DNA from 4 places in the Streptomyces sp. NPDC046915 genome. Region 1 is predicted to be linked to each of the others. Evidence: riboswitches for the same ligand, from Rfam matches in the RefSeq annotation. Region 1 holds a riboswitch; each other region holds the start of a gene.

Region 1 (4,166 bases):
GGCGCAGGGAGGCGTCGGCCGCGGCTTTGATGTTGCCGGCGGTCAGGCCCTGGTACTTCGGGTGCTGGCTGACCTTGGTCGCGATGACGACGTCGGAGCGGTTGCCACGGGACTTCAGCCAGTTGCCGATGACGGTCTCCGATTCGCCGCCCTCGTTGCCCTCGACCCACGCCGAGTAGGAGTCGGCGGTGTCGACGAAGTTGCCGCCGGCGGCCGTGTAGGCGTCCAGGACGGCGAAGGACTGCGCCTCGTCGGCGGTCCAGCCGAAGACGTTGCCGCCGAGGGCGAGCGGGAAGACCTCGAGATCGGAATTGCCGAGTTTACGAAGAGAAGCCATGTCTTGATCCAACCACCGCGGCGGCGGTGCGCATTCCGCGACGGACCGGCAGCCCTGACGTCGGGGGGGTGTCGTCAGGGCTGCCGGGGAACGGAGAGGCGCGTCAGGGGGTGAGGCCCTTGCTGTGCAGCCATGCCATCGGGTCGATGCCGGTGGCCTGGCCGCCGGGGTGGACCTCGAGGTGCACGTGCGGGCCGGTGACGTTGCCGGTGGCGCCGACGCGGCCGATGACCTCACCGGTGCTGACCTTCTGGCCGACCTTCACGTTGATCGAGGACTGGTGGCAGAACCACAGCTCGGTGCCGTCGTCGAGGGTGAGGATGGTGCGGTAGCCGTAGGCGCCGGCCCAGCCCGCCTCGGTGATCGTGCCGCTGTGGATGGCCTTGATGAGCGTGCCGGTCGGCGCCGCGAAGTCCAGGCCGGTGTGGTAGCCGGAGGACCACATGGCACCGGGCTGCCCGAAGGTGCCGGTGATCGTGTACGAGGAGGTCGGCAGCGTGTACTGCTTGGCCAGGGCGGCGAGGCGGTCGGCCTCAGCCTGCTTCTTGGCGACGGCCTCGGCCTTGTCCTTGGCGGCGGCGGCCTCGGTGGCGGCTTCCTTCTCCGCCTTGGCGGCCGCGGCGGTGGACTGCTTCTCCGCGGCGGCCACGGCGGCGGCGGTCGCCTTGCCGTCGACCTGGCTCTTCTGCTGCTCGGCCTGCGCCATGATCCGGTTGCGCAGGGCCTCGCCGGCGTCGGTGCCGCCCTGGTCGCTGTCGGCGGTTGCCACGCCGACGTGGGCCAGGCTGGCCTCGGTGGCCTTGGCGCCGTCGGCGTCGTCGCCCAGCAGGGAGCCGACGGAGGGCAGGTCGGGCATGGAGATGTGGACCGGCGGCTTGCCGGTGTTGGCGCTGGCCATGCCGCCCGCGCCGACGGCGGCTATCACGCCGACGCCCAGAACGGTGGAGCTGCGGGCGAGCCCGCCGCCGCGCTGCTTGCTGACGCGGTGCCGGCCGCGTACCGGGGCGAGGGAGTCCTCGGTGGGATTCCACTCCTCCCAGGGGCCCTCGTCGGTGCGGTACTCGCCGTAGCCGAAGGTCTCGGTGCGCTGGCTCGGCACGAACGGGGCTGTGGGGGCAGGCGGGTTGGACGCCACGCGGGCGTGCTCCTTCCTTCCGTAACGCCTACCGGGTTAGCTGACGGGTTCGGAGCAGGAAGGTCTCCTACGCGCGTATACCAGTCGTGAACTCAAGCAGTTCACGGCGGTGTTCGCGTGATTCACCCCAAGGTGGTGGTTCCCCGGTTCCCTTTCGGGATTCGGCATGTGCGCACGGAGCCGTCGCGGGTGACGGCTGGGACGACCGCGCTGCGTTATCGAACGTTAATAGACCTACCTGTCAGTTTCCAAGCCGTTCGGCTTGATCATTATGGTTTTCACAGGAGAACTTATGGGCGATGACCGGTGAAAAACGGGCGAGTTGAGCCGGGCGCGGGGCACCTCAGCAGTCACAGACGTTTTGATGGTTACCCATATGCAAAGCGGAGGGCGCCCGGTGCATGACTGTGCGTGATATCGGGATCAGGAAGCGCTCAGGACCGGGAAAACACTCAGGGCCGGAATCCGTGTACTGGATTCCGGCCCTGAGCCTTCAGTAGCGGGGACAGGATTTGAACCTGCGACCTCTGGGTTATGAGCCCAGCGAGCTACCGAGCTGCTCCACCCCGCGTCGTTGTGTCACCAGTGTACGTCATCCGCGGGACCACTCGCACACTCCTTTTCGATCAGCCCGGCAGGTGCCGGTTCGGCGCCTTCGCGGCCTCCTCGTACTCGGGCAGGACGACCACGTCCACACCCGCGGCCGCCAGCAGCCCGCTCCCGTCTGCGTCGGTGACGAACGTGTCCGGCTCCCGCCAGGCTGTGACCACCCGGCGTACCCCCGCGTCGAGGATCAGCCGGGCGCACGGCGCCGGCCGGGAGGCCCGCCGGGCGCAGGGTTCGAGGCTGCTGTACACCGTGGCGCCGGCCAGCCGCGGGTCGTCGGGCCGGATCTTGGCCAGCGCCGCCTCCTCCGCGTGGACCACGGGATCGTCCCCCTCGCGTGAGTGGCCGCGCGCGAGTTCCGTACCGTCGGTGGCCACCACCACCGCTCCGACGCTGAACGCCGTCTCCGAGGGCGGGCACAGCGCGGCCAGCTCGCAGGCGATCCGCAGCCAGTGGCGGTCGGCCGCGAGGGCCGCCGGGCCGGTGCCGGGCGCGGTCGGCTCGTAGCGCATCAGGACGACGTCCTCGATACGGCGCGTCTCCAGCAGCCGCAGCCGCCCGGCCTGGTAGCCCCCGGGCCCGAAGAGTCGGGGGGCGTCCGGGTCGCCGACGAGGAGGGGGGCCAGGACGAGCTGGAGCTCGTCGGCGAGGCCCTGCCGCAGCAGCTGGGTGTGGATGATGCCGCCGCCCTCGACCATCAGGCGGCGCACCCCGCGCACTGCGTACAAGTGTTCGAGCAGTGCGGGCCAGTCCAGATCCGCGCCCAGCGGGACGACGTCGGCCGCGATGCCCAGGGTGCGGGCCCGCTCGGCGCCCTGGTCGGTCGTGTAGAGGACCTTCTCGCCACCGGTGTGCCAGAAGTTCGCGTCCGGGTCCAGGTCGCCGGAGCCGCTGACGGTGACCTTGAGGGGGTACTCCGCCCGTCCGGCGGCGAGCCGGGCCGCCCGTCGCTCGGCCGAGTTGACCAGCAGCCTCGGGTTGTCGGCGCGGATGGTGCCGGCGCCGACCAGGATCGCGTCGACGGACGCCCGTACCTCGTCGACCCGGTCGAAGTCGGCCGGGCCGGACAGCAGCAGCCGGTCGGGGCCGGTGTCGTCGAGGTAGCCGTCGAGGGAGACGGCGGCGGACAGCAGGACGTACGGACGGGGCATCGACGCGCTCTCTTCGGGAGGCGGGGCAGGGCCGGACTCGGCGGACCCGGGGTCTTGGTTCAAGTTTGAAACAAACCTACACTGGTGGCATGACGACCCGCTGGCTCACCCCCGAGGAACAGCGCGCCTGGCGCGCGTACATCGCCGGCAGCCTGCTCCTGGAGGACGCGATCGACCGGCAGCTCCAGCAGGACACCGGCATGCCGCACCTGTACTACTCCATCCTGGCCAACCTCTCCGAGGCGCCGGAACACAGTCTGCGCATGACCGACCTCGCGGAGAGGTCGAAGATCACCCGGAGCCGGCTGACCTACGCCGTGACCCGGCTGGAGAAGGACGGCCTGGTACGGCGTGAGGGGTGCCCGTCCGACAAGCGGGGCAGCATCGCCGCGCTGACCGACGAGGGGATGGCCGTCCTGGAACGTGCGGCACCGTGTCACGTGGCGACCGTACGGGCCTCCCTCTTCGACCGCCTCAGCCCCGAACAGGTACGGCAGCTGGAGGAGATCTTCAGCTCGGTCGCCGACGCGCTCCAGGGCGAGGAGGCGGGGTCCGCGCCGGACGACGTGCCGTGGCGGCGCCGGTCGCCGAAGTCCTGTTCGTGATCTCCGCACGAGATCCGCGAATCCGTTGCTTCAAATTTAAAGCATGGGGTAGGGTTCCCGGCAACTGCTTCAAATCTGAAACTCCTTGAACCCCGGAGACCCGCATGCCCGACACCCCCGCCGCCACCCCGCGCGCCCGCGTCCGGGTACCGCTGCGCTTCCACGACGGCTACAGCGTCGACGCCGAACTGGTCACCTTCCACGGCCTGACCGACGGCCAGGAGCACGTGGCCGTCGTCCTCGGCCGCCCCGACCCCGGCACCGTCCCGCTGGTCCGCCTGCACTCCGAGTGCCTGACCGGGGACGTCTTCGGCTCGGCCCGCTGCGACTGC
Region 2 (4,166 bases), on a different contig from region 1:
GACCTCGCACGGCGTGACAATCAGCACCTCGGTTACGGCCACGGCATCCACTACTGCCTCGGCGCCCCGCTCGCCCGGCTGGAGGGCCAGACCGCGCTCGCCACCCTCCTCACCCGTCTTCCCGACCTCCGACTCGCGGTGGAACCAGCCGATTTGCGGTGGCGTGGGGGGCTCATCATGCGTGGACTGCGTACCTTGCCCGTGGAGTTCACGACCGTCCGGTAATCGACCGGTAAGCGGGAGGGCGGACGGCGCCTTCACAAAAAAGTGACCGACGTTCAACTCTGTGATCTTCACGTGATCTGCGCGGCATTAACTTGTGACAAGTGATCGTCTGCCGATACGTTCACTCGTCAGCGCGGCGCCTCACCGCAGTCGCCGCGCCGGTACTGCTGTCTTGGGAAAGGTCACCGCATGCTCTCCGGGAACGGTCGCCACCGACGCCCCCGTCAGGCTCCGGCCCTCCTCGTCGCGGCCGGAGTGACCGGCTCCGCCATCGCCATCCCGTTGCTCGGCGCATCCGCGGCCAACGCGGCCGACGGGACCACGTGGGACAAGGTGGCCGAGTGCGAGAGCGGCGGCTCGTGGAGCGCCGACTCGGGCAACGGCTACTACGGCGGCCTCCAGATGTCCCAGGGCGACTGGGACAAGTACGGCGGCCTCGACTACGCCTCCACGCCGGACCAGGCCAGCCGTTCGCAGCAGATCTCGGTCGCCGAGAAGATCCTCGCCGACCAGGGCACCAAGCCCTGGGCCACCTGCGCCCTGCTCTCCGGCCTCACGTCGAACTCCGGTTCGGTGGACGTCGACACGGGCGTCGGCGGGTCCGGATCATCCGGTTCCGACAATTCCTCCCATTCGTCGAATTCATCTGATTCATCCGATTCGAAGGATTCCAAGGGGTCCCAGGGGTCCGAGGATTCCTCGAAGTCTTCGTCTGATTCGTCGGAGTCGTCCGATTCCGGCCCCTCGCTGGACGCCTCGTCCTCGCCGAGCCCGGGTGTCGATGCCGGCTCCAAGGGTTCGGATGATTCCGCCAAGTCGGACAAGTCGGCATCTTCCGGCTCCGGGAAGTCCGAGGGCAGCGGCAGCTCGGCCACGGTGTCTCCTGACGCCGATGAATCGGACGATTCGTGGCAGACCGGGGGTTCTTGGAGCCTTGTGGACACCGGGGTGGCCAGCAGTGGTCGTCACCGGGGCGACAATGCGGACGAAACCGTGACAAGCGGTCAGACCGCCACCACCTCCGGCCGGCACGCCGCAGGCGGCTACACCGTCCGCGACGGTGACACTCTCGCCTCCATCGCCGACTCCCTTGGCCTCGAGGGCGGATGGCGGGCGCTCTATGCCGCGAACAAGGGCGACATCGGAAGCGACCCGAACAACATCGCCCCCGGTCAGACCCTGGAACTCAGTGCCGAAACGGGTGCAAAGTAGCGGGAGTTGACGCCCCGTTTTGGGCTTGTTGTCCGCTTTGCTGAAAGTGTGGGATGAGTCTCAGAAGCCCTGATCGTCTTTGAATTTCCGCGGATCGCGTGTCTACGGTCATGACCGCTCGTCAACGCGAGCCCCGGCCGCCGCAACGCCGAATCCTGCCAGCGGCTGCCCGGGAACAGTCGTCGCGTCAAGCGCCGTAGGCAGGAGCGGGGGACCCAAGGTAAGCGCCGGGCCCGGAGGTCGAAAGACCACCGGGGACGGCTAGGGGTGAAGCCGCGCCTCGCACGAGAACCACGCGAGGTGCGGCCGGGCAACTCAACCGGCCCGAACCCGACAGCTCACCTCGCAGGCGTCGGTGAGGGGATCGATCCATGCTGTTTTCCGGCAAGGGCAAGCACCGTCGTCCGTCCAAGGCCGTCCGCGCCATCGCTGTCGCCGGTGTCACCGGCGCCGCCGTCGCCGCCCCGCTGATGGCGGCCGGCAACGCCTCCGCCGCCACCGCCTCCGAGTGGGACGCGGTCGCCCAGTGCGAGTCCGGCGGCAACTGGTCCATCAACACCGGCAACGGCTACTACGGCGGTCTCCAGTTCTCCGCCTCCACCTGGGCCGCGTACGGCGGCACGCAGTACGCCTCCCAGGCCAACCAGGCCTCCAAGGCCCAGCAGATAGCCGTCGCCGAGAAGGTCCTCGCCGCGCAGGGCAAGGGTGCCTGGCCGGTCTGCGGCAAGGGCCTGTCCGGCGCCGCCTACACCGGTTCGAGCAGCGGCTCCTCCAGCTCCTCCAACTCCTCCAGCTCTGCCGGCACCACCACCCGCTCGGCCGACCAGCAGGCCGCCACCCGCTCCTCGGAGCGTCCGGCCGCCAAGAAGACCGTCACCACCCCGACCGGCAAGACGGTCAAGAAGGGCGACGGCGAGTACAAGGTCGTCAAGGGCGACACCCTCAGCTCGATCGCCGAGAAGCACCACGTCGCCGGCGGCTGGCAGAAGCTGTTCCAGCTGAACAAGGACATCGTCGACGACGCCAACGTCATCTACCCGGGCCAGCAGCTGCACCTGAAGTGACACCTGGCTGGTAGTACGACCACAGCGCCCTCATATCCGTGGCCTCCATGATGGAGGCCACGTGAGGGTCACCCCCCCGTCCCCCACGGGGTCCCCCGCTCCGGTGCGTGTTCCCCCGTACGCACCGGAGCGGGGTTTCTTTTTTCTTCCCGCCCTTTGTTCCGTTGGGGAACAATGTGTACCGTCGCCGTGTCCACGGGGCGGTCGGTCGGCTGCCGATGGCCCGGGGACGGTTAGGCTCTAGTCGCAAGGCCCAGCCGCAAGGCACACAGCCCCGCACTTTCAGCGTCACATCCAAGAAGGAGATGCTCGTGCCGTCCATCGACGTCGTCGTAGCCCGGGAAATCCTGGACTCCCGAGGCAATCCCACGGTCGAGGTCGAGGTCGGCCTCGACGACGGCAGCACGGGTCGTGCCGCCGTCCCGTCCGGCGCCTCCACGGGCGCCTTCGAGGCCATCGAGCTCCGCGACGGTGACCCCAACCGCTACCTGGGCAAGGGCGTCGAGAAGGCCGTCCTCGCCGTCATCGAGCAGATCGGCCCGGAGCTGGTCGGCTACGACGCCACCGAGCAGCGCCTGATCGACCAGGCGATGTTCGACCTGGACGCCACCGACAACAAGGGCTCCCTCGGCGCCAACGCCATCCTCGGCGTCTCGCTCGCCGTGGCCCACGCCGCCTCCGAGGCCAGCGACCTCCCCCTCTTCCGCTACCTGGGCGGCCCGAACGCGCACCTGCTGCCGGTGCCGATGATGAACATCCTGAACGGCGGCTCGCACGCCGACTCCAACGTGGACATCCAGGAGTTCATGATCGCCCCGATCGGCGCGGAGTCCTTCTCCGAGGCGCTGCGCTGGGGTGCCGAGGTCTACCACACCCTGAAGAAGGTCCTGAAGTCCAAGGGCCTGTCCACCGGTCTCGGCGACGAGGGCGGCTTCGCCCCGAACCTCGAGTCCAACCGCGCCGCCCTCGACCTCATCATCGAGGCGATCAAGCAGGCCGGCTACATCCCGGGTGAGCAGATCGCGCTCGCGCTCGACGTCGCCGCGTCCGAGTTCTACAAGGACGGCAAGTACGAGTTCGAGGGCAAGTCCCGCTCCGCCGCCGAGATGACGGAGTACTACGAGGAGCTCGTGGCGGCCTACCCGCTCGTCTCCATCGAGGACCCGCTGTTCGAGGACGACTGGGCCGGCTGGAAGGTCATCACCGACAAGCTGGGCGACAAGGTCCAGATCGTCGGCGACGACCTGTTCGTCACCAACCCGGAGCGCCTGGCCCGCGGCATCGAGGAGGGCAGCGCCAACGCCCTGCTCGTCAAGGTGAACCAGATCGGCTCGCTGACCGAGACCCTGGACGCCGTCGAGATGGCCCAGCGCAACGGCTTCAAGTGCATGATGTCCCACCGTTCCGGTGAGACCGAGGACGTCACCATCGCCGACCTCGCCGTCGCCGTGAACTGCGGTCAGATCAAGACCGGCGCCCCGGCCCGCTCGGACCGCGTCGCCAAGTACAACCAGCTGCTGCGCATCGAGGAGATCCTCGACGACGCCGCGGTCTACGCCGGCCGCAGTGCGTTCCCGCGCTTCAGGGGCAACGCCGAGGTCTCCAAGGGCTGACCCCAACCGGTCAACCCCGAGTAAGGCCTAGCCAGTCGTACGTACGTCCCCG
Region 3 (4,166 bases), on a different contig from region 1:
TTCGGGCTGGTCGGCCTGCTGACCACGGCGAACATCTTCATCGCCGTGCTGTGGACCTGACCGCGCCCACGGCGACCACGAGCCACGCCGCCACCGAGATCCACACCAGCACCACCCCGGGCCCCCGCAGCCACGGGACCCCGAGGGCGGTGCCGACCGACAGCGTGCCCGCCGCGGTCATGCCCATCGGGAACACCGTCGACCAGCGGCGCACGTCGTAGCCCGGACGTGGCCGCACCGCCTCCGTGACCAGCAGGGCGGCGTACCAGGCCCAGTCCAGCACGAGCAGCGCGACCGTCACGGCGCGCAGGACGCCCTGGTCGTCGCGGCTCCACAGGTACAGGGGCGTGTCGTCGGCGGAGACCAGGCGCGCCCCGGCCAGCGCCGACACGGCGAGCGCGCCGCCGCCGATCCACTGGTCCCCGGCACCCTCCAGCAGCTGCCGCGGATCGAACCGGGCCAGGGCCAACCCGTAGAACACCAGTCCCAGCCAGAACAGCACGAGCGCGGTGTGCGCGAGCCACGCCGTGGCCGTCGCCGCGGCCAGCACGGCACCCAGCGCGGCGATCGACTCCGTGGCCACACAGCCCAGGAACACCGCCCCCGGCATACGCCGCTCCCACCGCCGAACGACGAGGACGAGCAGCACGGGCCAGAGCACGACCGCCGGCGCGAGCAGCGCCTCGGCCAGGACCGGCCGGCCCAGCAGTGAGAACCGGGTGCCCAGCACCGCCGTGGCGGCCACCGCGGTGAGCGCGCTCGGCGTCTCCGCCTCCGCCGCCCACCGCTCCCGCTCGCGCAGCAGCCGCAGGGTGAAACCGGCCGCGAACCCCAGCCAGGCGGCGCAGGCCAGCCCCAGGGCGACCCGGGACAGCACCTCGTGACCGATCAGCTGCAACCCCACCGACACGATCCCGGTCGCCATGACAGCGGCACCGGCCGCCGGTGAACGCCGAGCCCACCAGACGCGTATAGGTGAGTAGGGGCCGGGCATGAGCCCGATGCTAGGGCCCCGCCGGCTCAGGCCGGACGCACCACGCTGTGGATGATCGATTCGCCGCCGTAGTAGATCGACTCCTCACGGACGTAGGCGCCGGGCTTGGGGGCGTGGATCATCATGCCGTTGCCGATGTAGACGCCGACGTGGCTCACATCGTCGTAGAAGAAGACCAGATCACCGGGCTGGGCGTTGGCGAGGGAGACCGTGGTGCCGGCATTGACCTGGTCGTAGGTGGTGCGTGGCAGGCTGACGCCGGCGGCTCTCCAGGCGGCCTGGGTGAGGCCGGAGCAGTCGTAGGAGCCGGGGCCGGTGGCGCCCCAGACGTACGGCTTGCCGATCTGCGCGCGGGCGAACGCGATCGCCTTCGCGGCCTTGGCGGAGGACGAGGAGGTCGGCGTGGACGGCGAGGTCGACGTGGACGAGCCCGACGAGGAACCCGTCGAGGTCGACGTGTCCGACGAGCCGCTGTTCTGCTGCTGTGCCTTCGCCTGCGCGGCTGCCTGCGCCGCCGCCTGCTCCTTCGCGAGCTCCGCCGCCTTGCGCGCGGCCTCCTCCTGCTTCTGCTTCTCGATCGCCGCGAGCCGCGCCTTCTCCTGCGCCGTCAGCGTGGACAGCAGCTCACGCGCGGTGGAGAGCTTCTTCTGGACGGTCGACTTGGCGGCCTGGAGGTCGTGCTGGGAGTCGGTCAGCGTCTCGAGGCTCTGGGTGGCCTCCTGACGCTTCTTCATGGTCGCGGACTGCTCGGTGACGTAGTCGTCGACCGCGCCCTTCTCCCGCTTGGTCAGCCGGCTCATCAGCTGGGTCTGGTCGAAGTAGTCCTGCGGGGTGTCCGCGAGCAGGAAGGTGGCGGTGTCGGGGGCGGCGGCCCCGGTCCGGTACTGGGCCGCGGCGAACGAACCCAGCTTCTCGCGCGCCTTGTTCAGCTTCTCCGTGCGCTTGGCCACTTCGTCGAGGAGGGTGTCGACTCGCCGGCGCTGCTTGCCGGTCGTCTCCTTGGCCGCGTTGTACTTCTCGGTCGCCGACCCCGCCTGCCGGTACAGGTCGTCGACCTTCTTCTCGACCTCTTCCATGCTCGGCTTGTTGTCGGTGGAGGGGGTCGAGGGGGTGGCGTTGGCCGTCTGGGAGAGCAGGGCGACGGAGGTGAGGGCGGCGGTGGCGAGGGCGGGCTTGCGTATGCCTGCCCCACCCGAGGGGCGCTTGCGGTGCGACGCCAAGGGAGGCGACTCCTTCCAATGCTCCGCCTACCGGGTTAGCTGTCGGGTTCGGGCGGGTGGTTCGGAAGGGTTGCCCTACGGCCGTCGTCCCCGGTGGGGAGGGCGGGCCGATTCACCCCAAGGTCTCGGTGGGTCCCCGGCTCCGGCTGCCGTAAGGGGCGCACCGGACTCGGCGGAGGCCGCGCGGCCCGGCGAGGTTCGCCGGTGGGGGTCGAGCGGCCTGGCCGAACGCTAGCCAACTCGTGTGACTCATGTGAAGGTTGGTGCACTATATGTCCGATACATTTTCGTGACACGGGACACGCGTGTCGCTCTTGTGACCATGCGGTTCCGCAGGGTGAGGGGATCGTCCGCCGGCCAAGTTCCGAGGGTGGCGGCCGGTTGTCGGTGGGGCGCCCTAGACTCGGAGAGCGATGAGCAGCCTCTTTGACGACAGCTTCCTGGCGGACCTCCAGACCCCTCGTGGGCACGAGGAGGAACCCCCGCCGCCGCCCGAGGACGATCACGCTCCGGAGCCGGTTCCGGACGATCTGTTCGGCGGGAAGTTCGATGTGCCACCGGACCGGGACGGGTACTACCGTGACGGCGCCCCACGCCCGGCGATCGACGCCGCCGCGCTCCTGGACGGGCTGAACGAGAACCAGCGCGCGGCCGTCGTCCACGCCGGCTCCCCGCTGCTCATCGTGGCCGGCGCCGGTTCCGGCAAGACCCGCGTGCTCACCCACCGCATCGCCCACCTGCTCGGCGAGCGAGGCGTCCACCCCGGCCAGATCCTCGCGATCACCTTCACCAACAAGGCCGCCGGCGAGATGAAGGAGCGCGTCGAGCAGCTCGTCGGCCCGCGCGCGAACGCGATGTGGGTGATGACCTTCCACAGCGCGTGCGTGCGCATCCTGCGCCGGGAGAGCAAGAGGCTCGGCTTCACGTCGTCGTTCTCGATCTACGACGCCGCCGACTCCAAGCGGCTGATGGCCCTGGTCTGCCGCGACCTGGAGCTCGATCCCAAGCGCTTCCCGCCGAAGTCCTTCAGCGCCAAGATCTCCAACCTGAAGAACGAGCTGATCGACGAGGAGGACTTCGCCGCCCAGGCCGCCGACGGCTTCGAGAAGACCCTCGCCCAGGCCTACGCCCTGTACCAGTCGCGGCTGCGCGAGGCCAACGCGCTCGACTTCGACGACCTGATCATGACGACGGTCAACCTGCTCCGCGCCTTCCCGGACGTCGCCGAGCACTACCGCCGCCGCTTCCGTCACGTCCTGGTCGACGAGTACCAGGACACCAACCACGCCCAGTACGCCCTCGTGCGGGAGCTCGTCGGCACCTCCGAGCATCCGGCGCACCCGGCGGACGTGCCGCCCGGCCCGGACGACCTGACGCCCGCCGAGCTGTGCGTGGTCGGTGACGCCGACCAGTCGATCTACGCCTTCCGCGGCGCGACCATCCGCAACATCCTCCAGTTCGAGGAGGACTACCCGGACGCGACGACGATCCTGCTGGAGCAGAACTACCGCTCCACCCAGACGATCCTCTCCGCGGCCAACGCGGTCATCGAGCGCAACGAGTCCCGCCGCCCCAAGAACCTGTGGACCAACGCGGGCGCGGGCGCGCAGATCACCGGCTATGTCGCCGACACCGAGCACGACGAGGCGCAGTTCGTCGCCGACGAGATAGACCGCCTCACGGACGCGGGCGAGGCGAAGGCCTCGGACGTCGCCGTCTTCTACCGCACCAACGCCCAGTCCCGTGTCTTCGAAGAGGTCTTCATCCGCGTCGGCCTGCCCTACAAGGTCGTCGGCGGTGTCCGCTTCTACGAGCGCAAGGAGGTCCGGGACGTCCTGGCCTACCTGCGCGTCCTCGCCAACCCCGAGGACTCGGTCCCGCTGCGCCGCATCCTGAACGTGCCCAAGCGCGGCATCGGTGAGCGCGCGGAGGCGATGATCGACGCCCTCGCC
Region 4 (4,166 bases), on a different contig from region 1:
GCTCGGTGTGAGCAACGCGCTGGTGCTGTACCACTTCTCGACGAAGGAGAAGCTGGTCGCCGCCGCCTTCGCGCACGCGGCGGAGGGCGACCTCGCGCATCTGCGGGGGCTGCTGGGCCGTCGTACGTCCGCGCTGCGCCGGCTGCGGGCCGCCGTGCGCTGGTACGCGCCCACCGGCCAGGCCAAGGGCTGGCGGCTGTGGATCGAGGGCTGGGCGGTGGCGCTGCGCGAGCCCGCCCTGCGGGAGGTCACCCGCGATCTGGACCGCCAGTGGAAGGCGGCGATCGCCGAGGTCATCGCCGAGGGCGTCGAGGCGGGCGAGTTCGACTGCCCGGACCCCACCGCCACGGCCCTGCGCCTGACCGCCCTGCTCGACGGCCTCGCCGTCCAGCTGACGTCCTACGCCGGCGCGGTGCCCCGGTCCCGCGCCCAGGCATGGGTGAACGAGGCCCTGGCCCGGGAACTGGGCCTGGACCGGGAGAATCTGACGCAGCCGTGACGCTCCGCGCGGGCGACGCCCCGACGGGGTGTACCGGGCGGCGGCAGGGCGGCCGGGGCATCGCTCCCGCCCGCGCATGACCGCGCTGCCCGGAGGCCGTACGGCACCGCAGCCCGCTGCCGTACCGCCTTCGGACAGCGCCACCGCCGAACCCCCGGAGGGAACCCGCTCAGGCCACCGAGGCGATCCGCGTCCTGATGTCGTCCGGGGACAGGGCGCCCTTGGCCGTCACGTGGTCGCCGGAGGACTCGCCGCGCAGGCGGCGGCCGATCCACGGGACCAGGTACTCGCGGGCCCAGTGGACGTCGTCGCGGCGGATGTCGAGCGTGCCCCGGGGCGGGAGCGGCGGCCAGGGCTGCTCCGGGTCGGCGGGGACCTCCACGCCGAGCACCTCGCCGGCCCGCAGCGCCACGCGCGTGTGCCCCTCGGGCGAGAGGTGGAGCCGGTCGTGGTCCCAGGCGCGCCGGTCCTGGACGGTCCTGAGGGACCACAGGTCGAGGACGGGACAGCCGTACCGGTCGGCGATGGCCCGGACATGGCCGTTGTACGTGGCGATCTTGCCGCGCAGATGCTTGAGCACGGGCACGCCACGCGTGTCGAAGCCGGTCGTCACCATGACGGTGCCCGCGACGGAGGTGAGCTGTGCCACCGCCAGCTCGAAGCGCTCGGCCACCTCGTCGGGGTCGGTGCCGGGCCGGATGATGTCGTTGCCGCCCGCGCAGAAGGACACCAGGTCCGGGGCGAGTTCGACGGCGCGCGGGAGCTGGTCCGCCACGATCTGGTCGAGCAGTCTGCCGCGTACCGCAAGGTTCGTGTACCTGAAGTCGCCCTCGGGCCGCCGGTCCGCGAGGAGGACCGCGAACCGGTCGGCCCAGCCGACGAACGCCCCGTCGGGGCCGGGGTCGCCCACGCCCTCGGTGAAGCTGTCCCCCACCGCCACGTACGACCCGATCACTGATCTGTTGTCACTCTTCGAATCGTCTGCCACATCGGCCCATGATTCACCTTTCGATGTGACCTACGCGACCGTAATACGGGGTTGACGGACGGTGAGATAAGCCACGGCACCGAAAGGCGCCGGACGGGAATACGCCCGGGTACACCGAAGGCCGGACCCGGGGATCAGGGGTCCGGCCTCCGGTGGTCCGAGTGCCGTCAGGCGACGGCGACGCCGTGCGAGCGGAGGTAGCCGACCGGGTCCACGTCCGAGCCGTAGTTCGGCGTGGTGCGGATCTCGAAGTGCAGGTGCGGGCCGGTCACGTTGCCGGTCGCGCCGGAGAGGCCCATCTGCTGCCCCGCGGCCACGGTCTGCCCGGCCGAGACGGAGATCGAGGAGAGGTGGCCGTACTGCGCGTAGTAGCCGTCGGCGAGCCTGATCACGACCTGGTTGCCGTAGGCGCCGCCCCAGCCGGCGGAGACGACCGTGCCCGCGCCCACGGCCTTGACGGAGGTGCCGGTCGGGACGACGAAGTCGACGCCCGTGTGGTAGCCGCTGGACCACATGCCGCCCGGCACGTGGTAACCGGTGCCGACGGTGCCGCCCGACACCGGGAGGGTGAAGCCGGTGGCGGCGTTCGGCGCGGCGGCGGGCGCCGGCCGGGTCCGCGTGGCCGACCGCGAGGCCGGGGGCGTGGTCGCGTGCGAGGCGGACGAAGTCTTCTTCGGGGCGGCGGACTTGGCGCTCGTGCCGGTCCCGGCGGCCTTCTCGCCGAGGGTCAGCTTCAGGCCGGGGTGGATCAGCGAGGGGTCGCTGCCGACTGCCTCGCGGTTGTCCGCGTAGAGCCGGTGCCAGCCGCCGCGGACGTTCTGCTCGTCGGCGATCTTCGCGAGCCAGTCGCCCGACCGCACCGTGTAGGTGTGCGCGCCCGCTTGCGCGGCGGCGGCCTTCTTCTCGGCCACCGGCACGGCCTGGACGGCCTTCTCGGAAACGGAGTCCTTCGCGGTGGCCGCGGAGGCCGCATGGGCACCGGTGGCCCCCATGAGGGGCAGCGCCAGCGCGGCGCCGCCGGTTCCGGCGACGGCGATGGAGCGGGTGAAACGCCGGTTCTTGGGACGGCGGTGCTTACCCTTCGCGGGCATGGCGAATTCCTCTCCGGCGCCTGCGAGGTGAGCTGTCGGGTTCGGGCTGGAGCTGCCCGGCCGCGCACGGAGCGCGGCTTCACCCCTAGCCGTCCCGGAGACCGGGACAGGCAGTCGTACCTGGTGGGTCCCCCGCTCCTGCCGTGCACGGGTGAGTGTGTCCGAGCTCCGGGCGGCGGCAGGATTCGGCGTTCCGTCCGGATTGGTGGCGAACGTAAGCGAGCGGGACGCGACGGGACAAGCAGAAGATTCCCTCTGTCCGCGTTTCGCTTGATCCGTTACGGGAGTTCCCGGTCACCCTCCGTGAATTCCCTTCTTCCCCGCCGCGTCAAATCGCCGGAAAACCATGCGGATTACGTGAACATGACGCACAACGGACGGTCACCAATATGACCCTCCTCACCACTCGACCCCCATGACCCCCTATTTCAGAATTAGTTCCAATAAAAGTAATGAAGGGCCTCATTCGGGCAGATTACTCAGATACGACGCAGACGGAGAACCGCCGCATCGAAGTCACCGCGCAACCCCGTGCGCAGCCCGTGGTGCAGCAGGACGGCACCTCGATGGATTTCGCCCGTTTCGCGGCATTCGTACGATGCCGTGGGGTCGAGGCCGCGCAGCCGCAGCGCGGGGACCGGCTCGCCGTACCGCTGCGCCTGGAGCCAGGCGAGGACGACCGTCTCGTCCCCGAGGACGTACTGCACCGCGCTCAGCCCGCCCTCCGGCGGCCGCAGCCGATGGAGGTCGCCGCGCTGCACGACCGGGCGGATCTCCTTGTAGAGCTCCACCCACTCCCGGGCCTCGGCGAGCTCCTCCTCCGTCCATTCCGAGAGGTCGCCACCGACGCCGAGGACCCCGGCCATGGCGCTCACGAAGCGGAACTTCAGGGCGCTGACCCGGCCGTTGAGCTGGGTGTTCGGGCTGTCGGTGACCCAGGCGGCCATGACCCGCGCGGGATGGATCTGGCTGAAGCCGTGCTGGATGGCCAGCCGGTCGAGCGGGTCGGTGTTGTCGGAGGTCCACACCTGGTCCGTACGGCTCATGACACCGAGGTCGATCCGGCCGCCACCGCCCGAGCAGGACTCGAAGGCGACGCGCGGGTGGGCCGCCCGCAGCCGGTCGAGGAGGCCGTACAGGCCACGGACATGGTCCACCCACAGTCGCTGCGGGTACGGTTCGCCGGGCCAGCCGGCGTCGGTGAAGCAGCGGTTGAAGTCCCACTTCACATAGTCGACCGGGGCGCTGGAGAGAAGCCCGTCGAGCTGCTCCCAGAGGTACTGCTGGACGTCCTCGCGGGCGAGGTTGAGGACGAGCTGATTGCGGAATTCCGTCCGCTTCCGTCCGGGTTGGAACTGCACCCAGTCGGGGTGGGCGCGGTACAGCTCGCTGTCCGGGTTGACCATCTCGGGCTCGACCCAGATGCCGAACTGCATACCGAGGGCGTGCACATAGTCCGCGAGGGTCCCCAGGCCGTTCGGGAAGCGGTCGGGGTTGGGCGTCCAGTCGCCGAGACCGGCACGGTCGCTGGTGCGGGCGCCGAACCAGCCGTCGTCGACCACGAACAGCTCGACGCCGATCGCAGCCG

The links. Region 1 has a riboswitch for cyclic di-AMP ahead of ABZ915_RS11330 (M23 family metallopeptidase). Riboswitches for the same ligand answer to the same signal wherever they lie in the genome.
Region 2: it holds a riboswitch for cyclic di-AMP, as region 1 does, so the genes downstream of both, ABZ915_RS38780 (transglycosylase family protein) here and ABZ915_RS11330 (M23 family metallopeptidase) in region 1, are expected to answer to the same signal.
Region 3: it holds a riboswitch for cyclic di-AMP, as region 1 does, so the genes downstream of both, ABZ915_RS27740 (NlpC/P60 family protein) here and ABZ915_RS11330 (M23 family metallopeptidase) in region 1, are expected to answer to the same signal.
Region 4: it holds a riboswitch for cyclic di-AMP, as region 1 does, so the genes downstream of both, ABZ915_RS41915 (LysM peptidoglycan-binding domain-containing M23 family metallopeptidase) here and ABZ915_RS11330 (M23 family metallopeptidase) in region 1, are expected to answer to the same signal.

The regions. Positions count from the first base shown of each region.
Region 1 is NZ_JBEYXB010000003.1:672,655-676,820, reverse strand. Features, by position in the region: gene ABZ915_RS11335 (aldo/keto reductase) at 1-337, opposite strand, end outside; gene ABZ915_RS11330 (M23 family metallopeptidase) at 441-1,472, opposite strand; cyclic di-AMP (ydaO/yuaA leader) riboswitch at 1,483-1,649, opposite strand; tRNA gene ABZ915_RS11325 (tRNA-Met) at 1,970-2,043, opposite strand; gene ABZ915_RS11320 (dihydrofolate reductase family protein) at 2,099-3,229, opposite strand; gene ABZ915_RS11315 (MarR family transcriptional regulator) at 3,319-3,834, shown strand; gene ribA (GTP cyclohydrolase II) at 3,939-4,166, shown strand, end outside.
Region 2 is NZ_JBEYXB010000021.1:96,666-100,831, forward strand. Features, by position in the region: gene ABZ915_RS38770 (cytochrome P450) at 1-225, shown strand, start outside; gene ABZ915_RS38775 (transglycosylase family protein) at 415-1,437, shown strand; cyclic di-AMP (ydaO/yuaA leader) riboswitch at 1,620-1,804, shown strand; gene ABZ915_RS38780 (transglycosylase family protein) at 1,809-2,501, shown strand; gene eno (phosphopyruvate hydratase) at 2,807-4,114, shown strand.
Region 3 is NZ_JBEYXB010000011.1:148,380-152,545, reverse strand. Features, by position in the region: gene ABZ915_RS27750 (hypothetical protein) at 1-60, shown strand, start outside; gene ABZ915_RS27745 (tellurite resistance/C4-dicarboxylate transporter family protein) at 38-994, opposite strand; gene ABZ915_RS27740 (NlpC/P60 family protein) at 1,021-2,214, opposite strand; cyclic di-AMP (ydaO/yuaA leader) riboswitch at 2,222-2,399, opposite strand; gene pcrA (DNA helicase PcrA) at 2,628-4,166, shown strand, end outside.
Region 4 is NZ_JBEYXB010000026.1:96,497-100,662, forward strand. Features, by position in the region: gene ABZ915_RS41905 (TetR/AcrR family transcriptional regulator) at 1-499, shown strand, start outside; gene ABZ915_RS41910 (SGNH/GDSL hydrolase family protein) at 669-1,454, opposite strand; gene ABZ915_RS41915 (LysM peptidoglycan-binding domain-containing M23 family metallopeptidase) at 1,655-2,578, opposite strand; cyclic di-AMP (ydaO/yuaA leader) riboswitch at 2,583-2,742, opposite strand; gene ABZ915_RS41920 (alpha-galactosidase) at 3,058-4,166, opposite strand, start outside.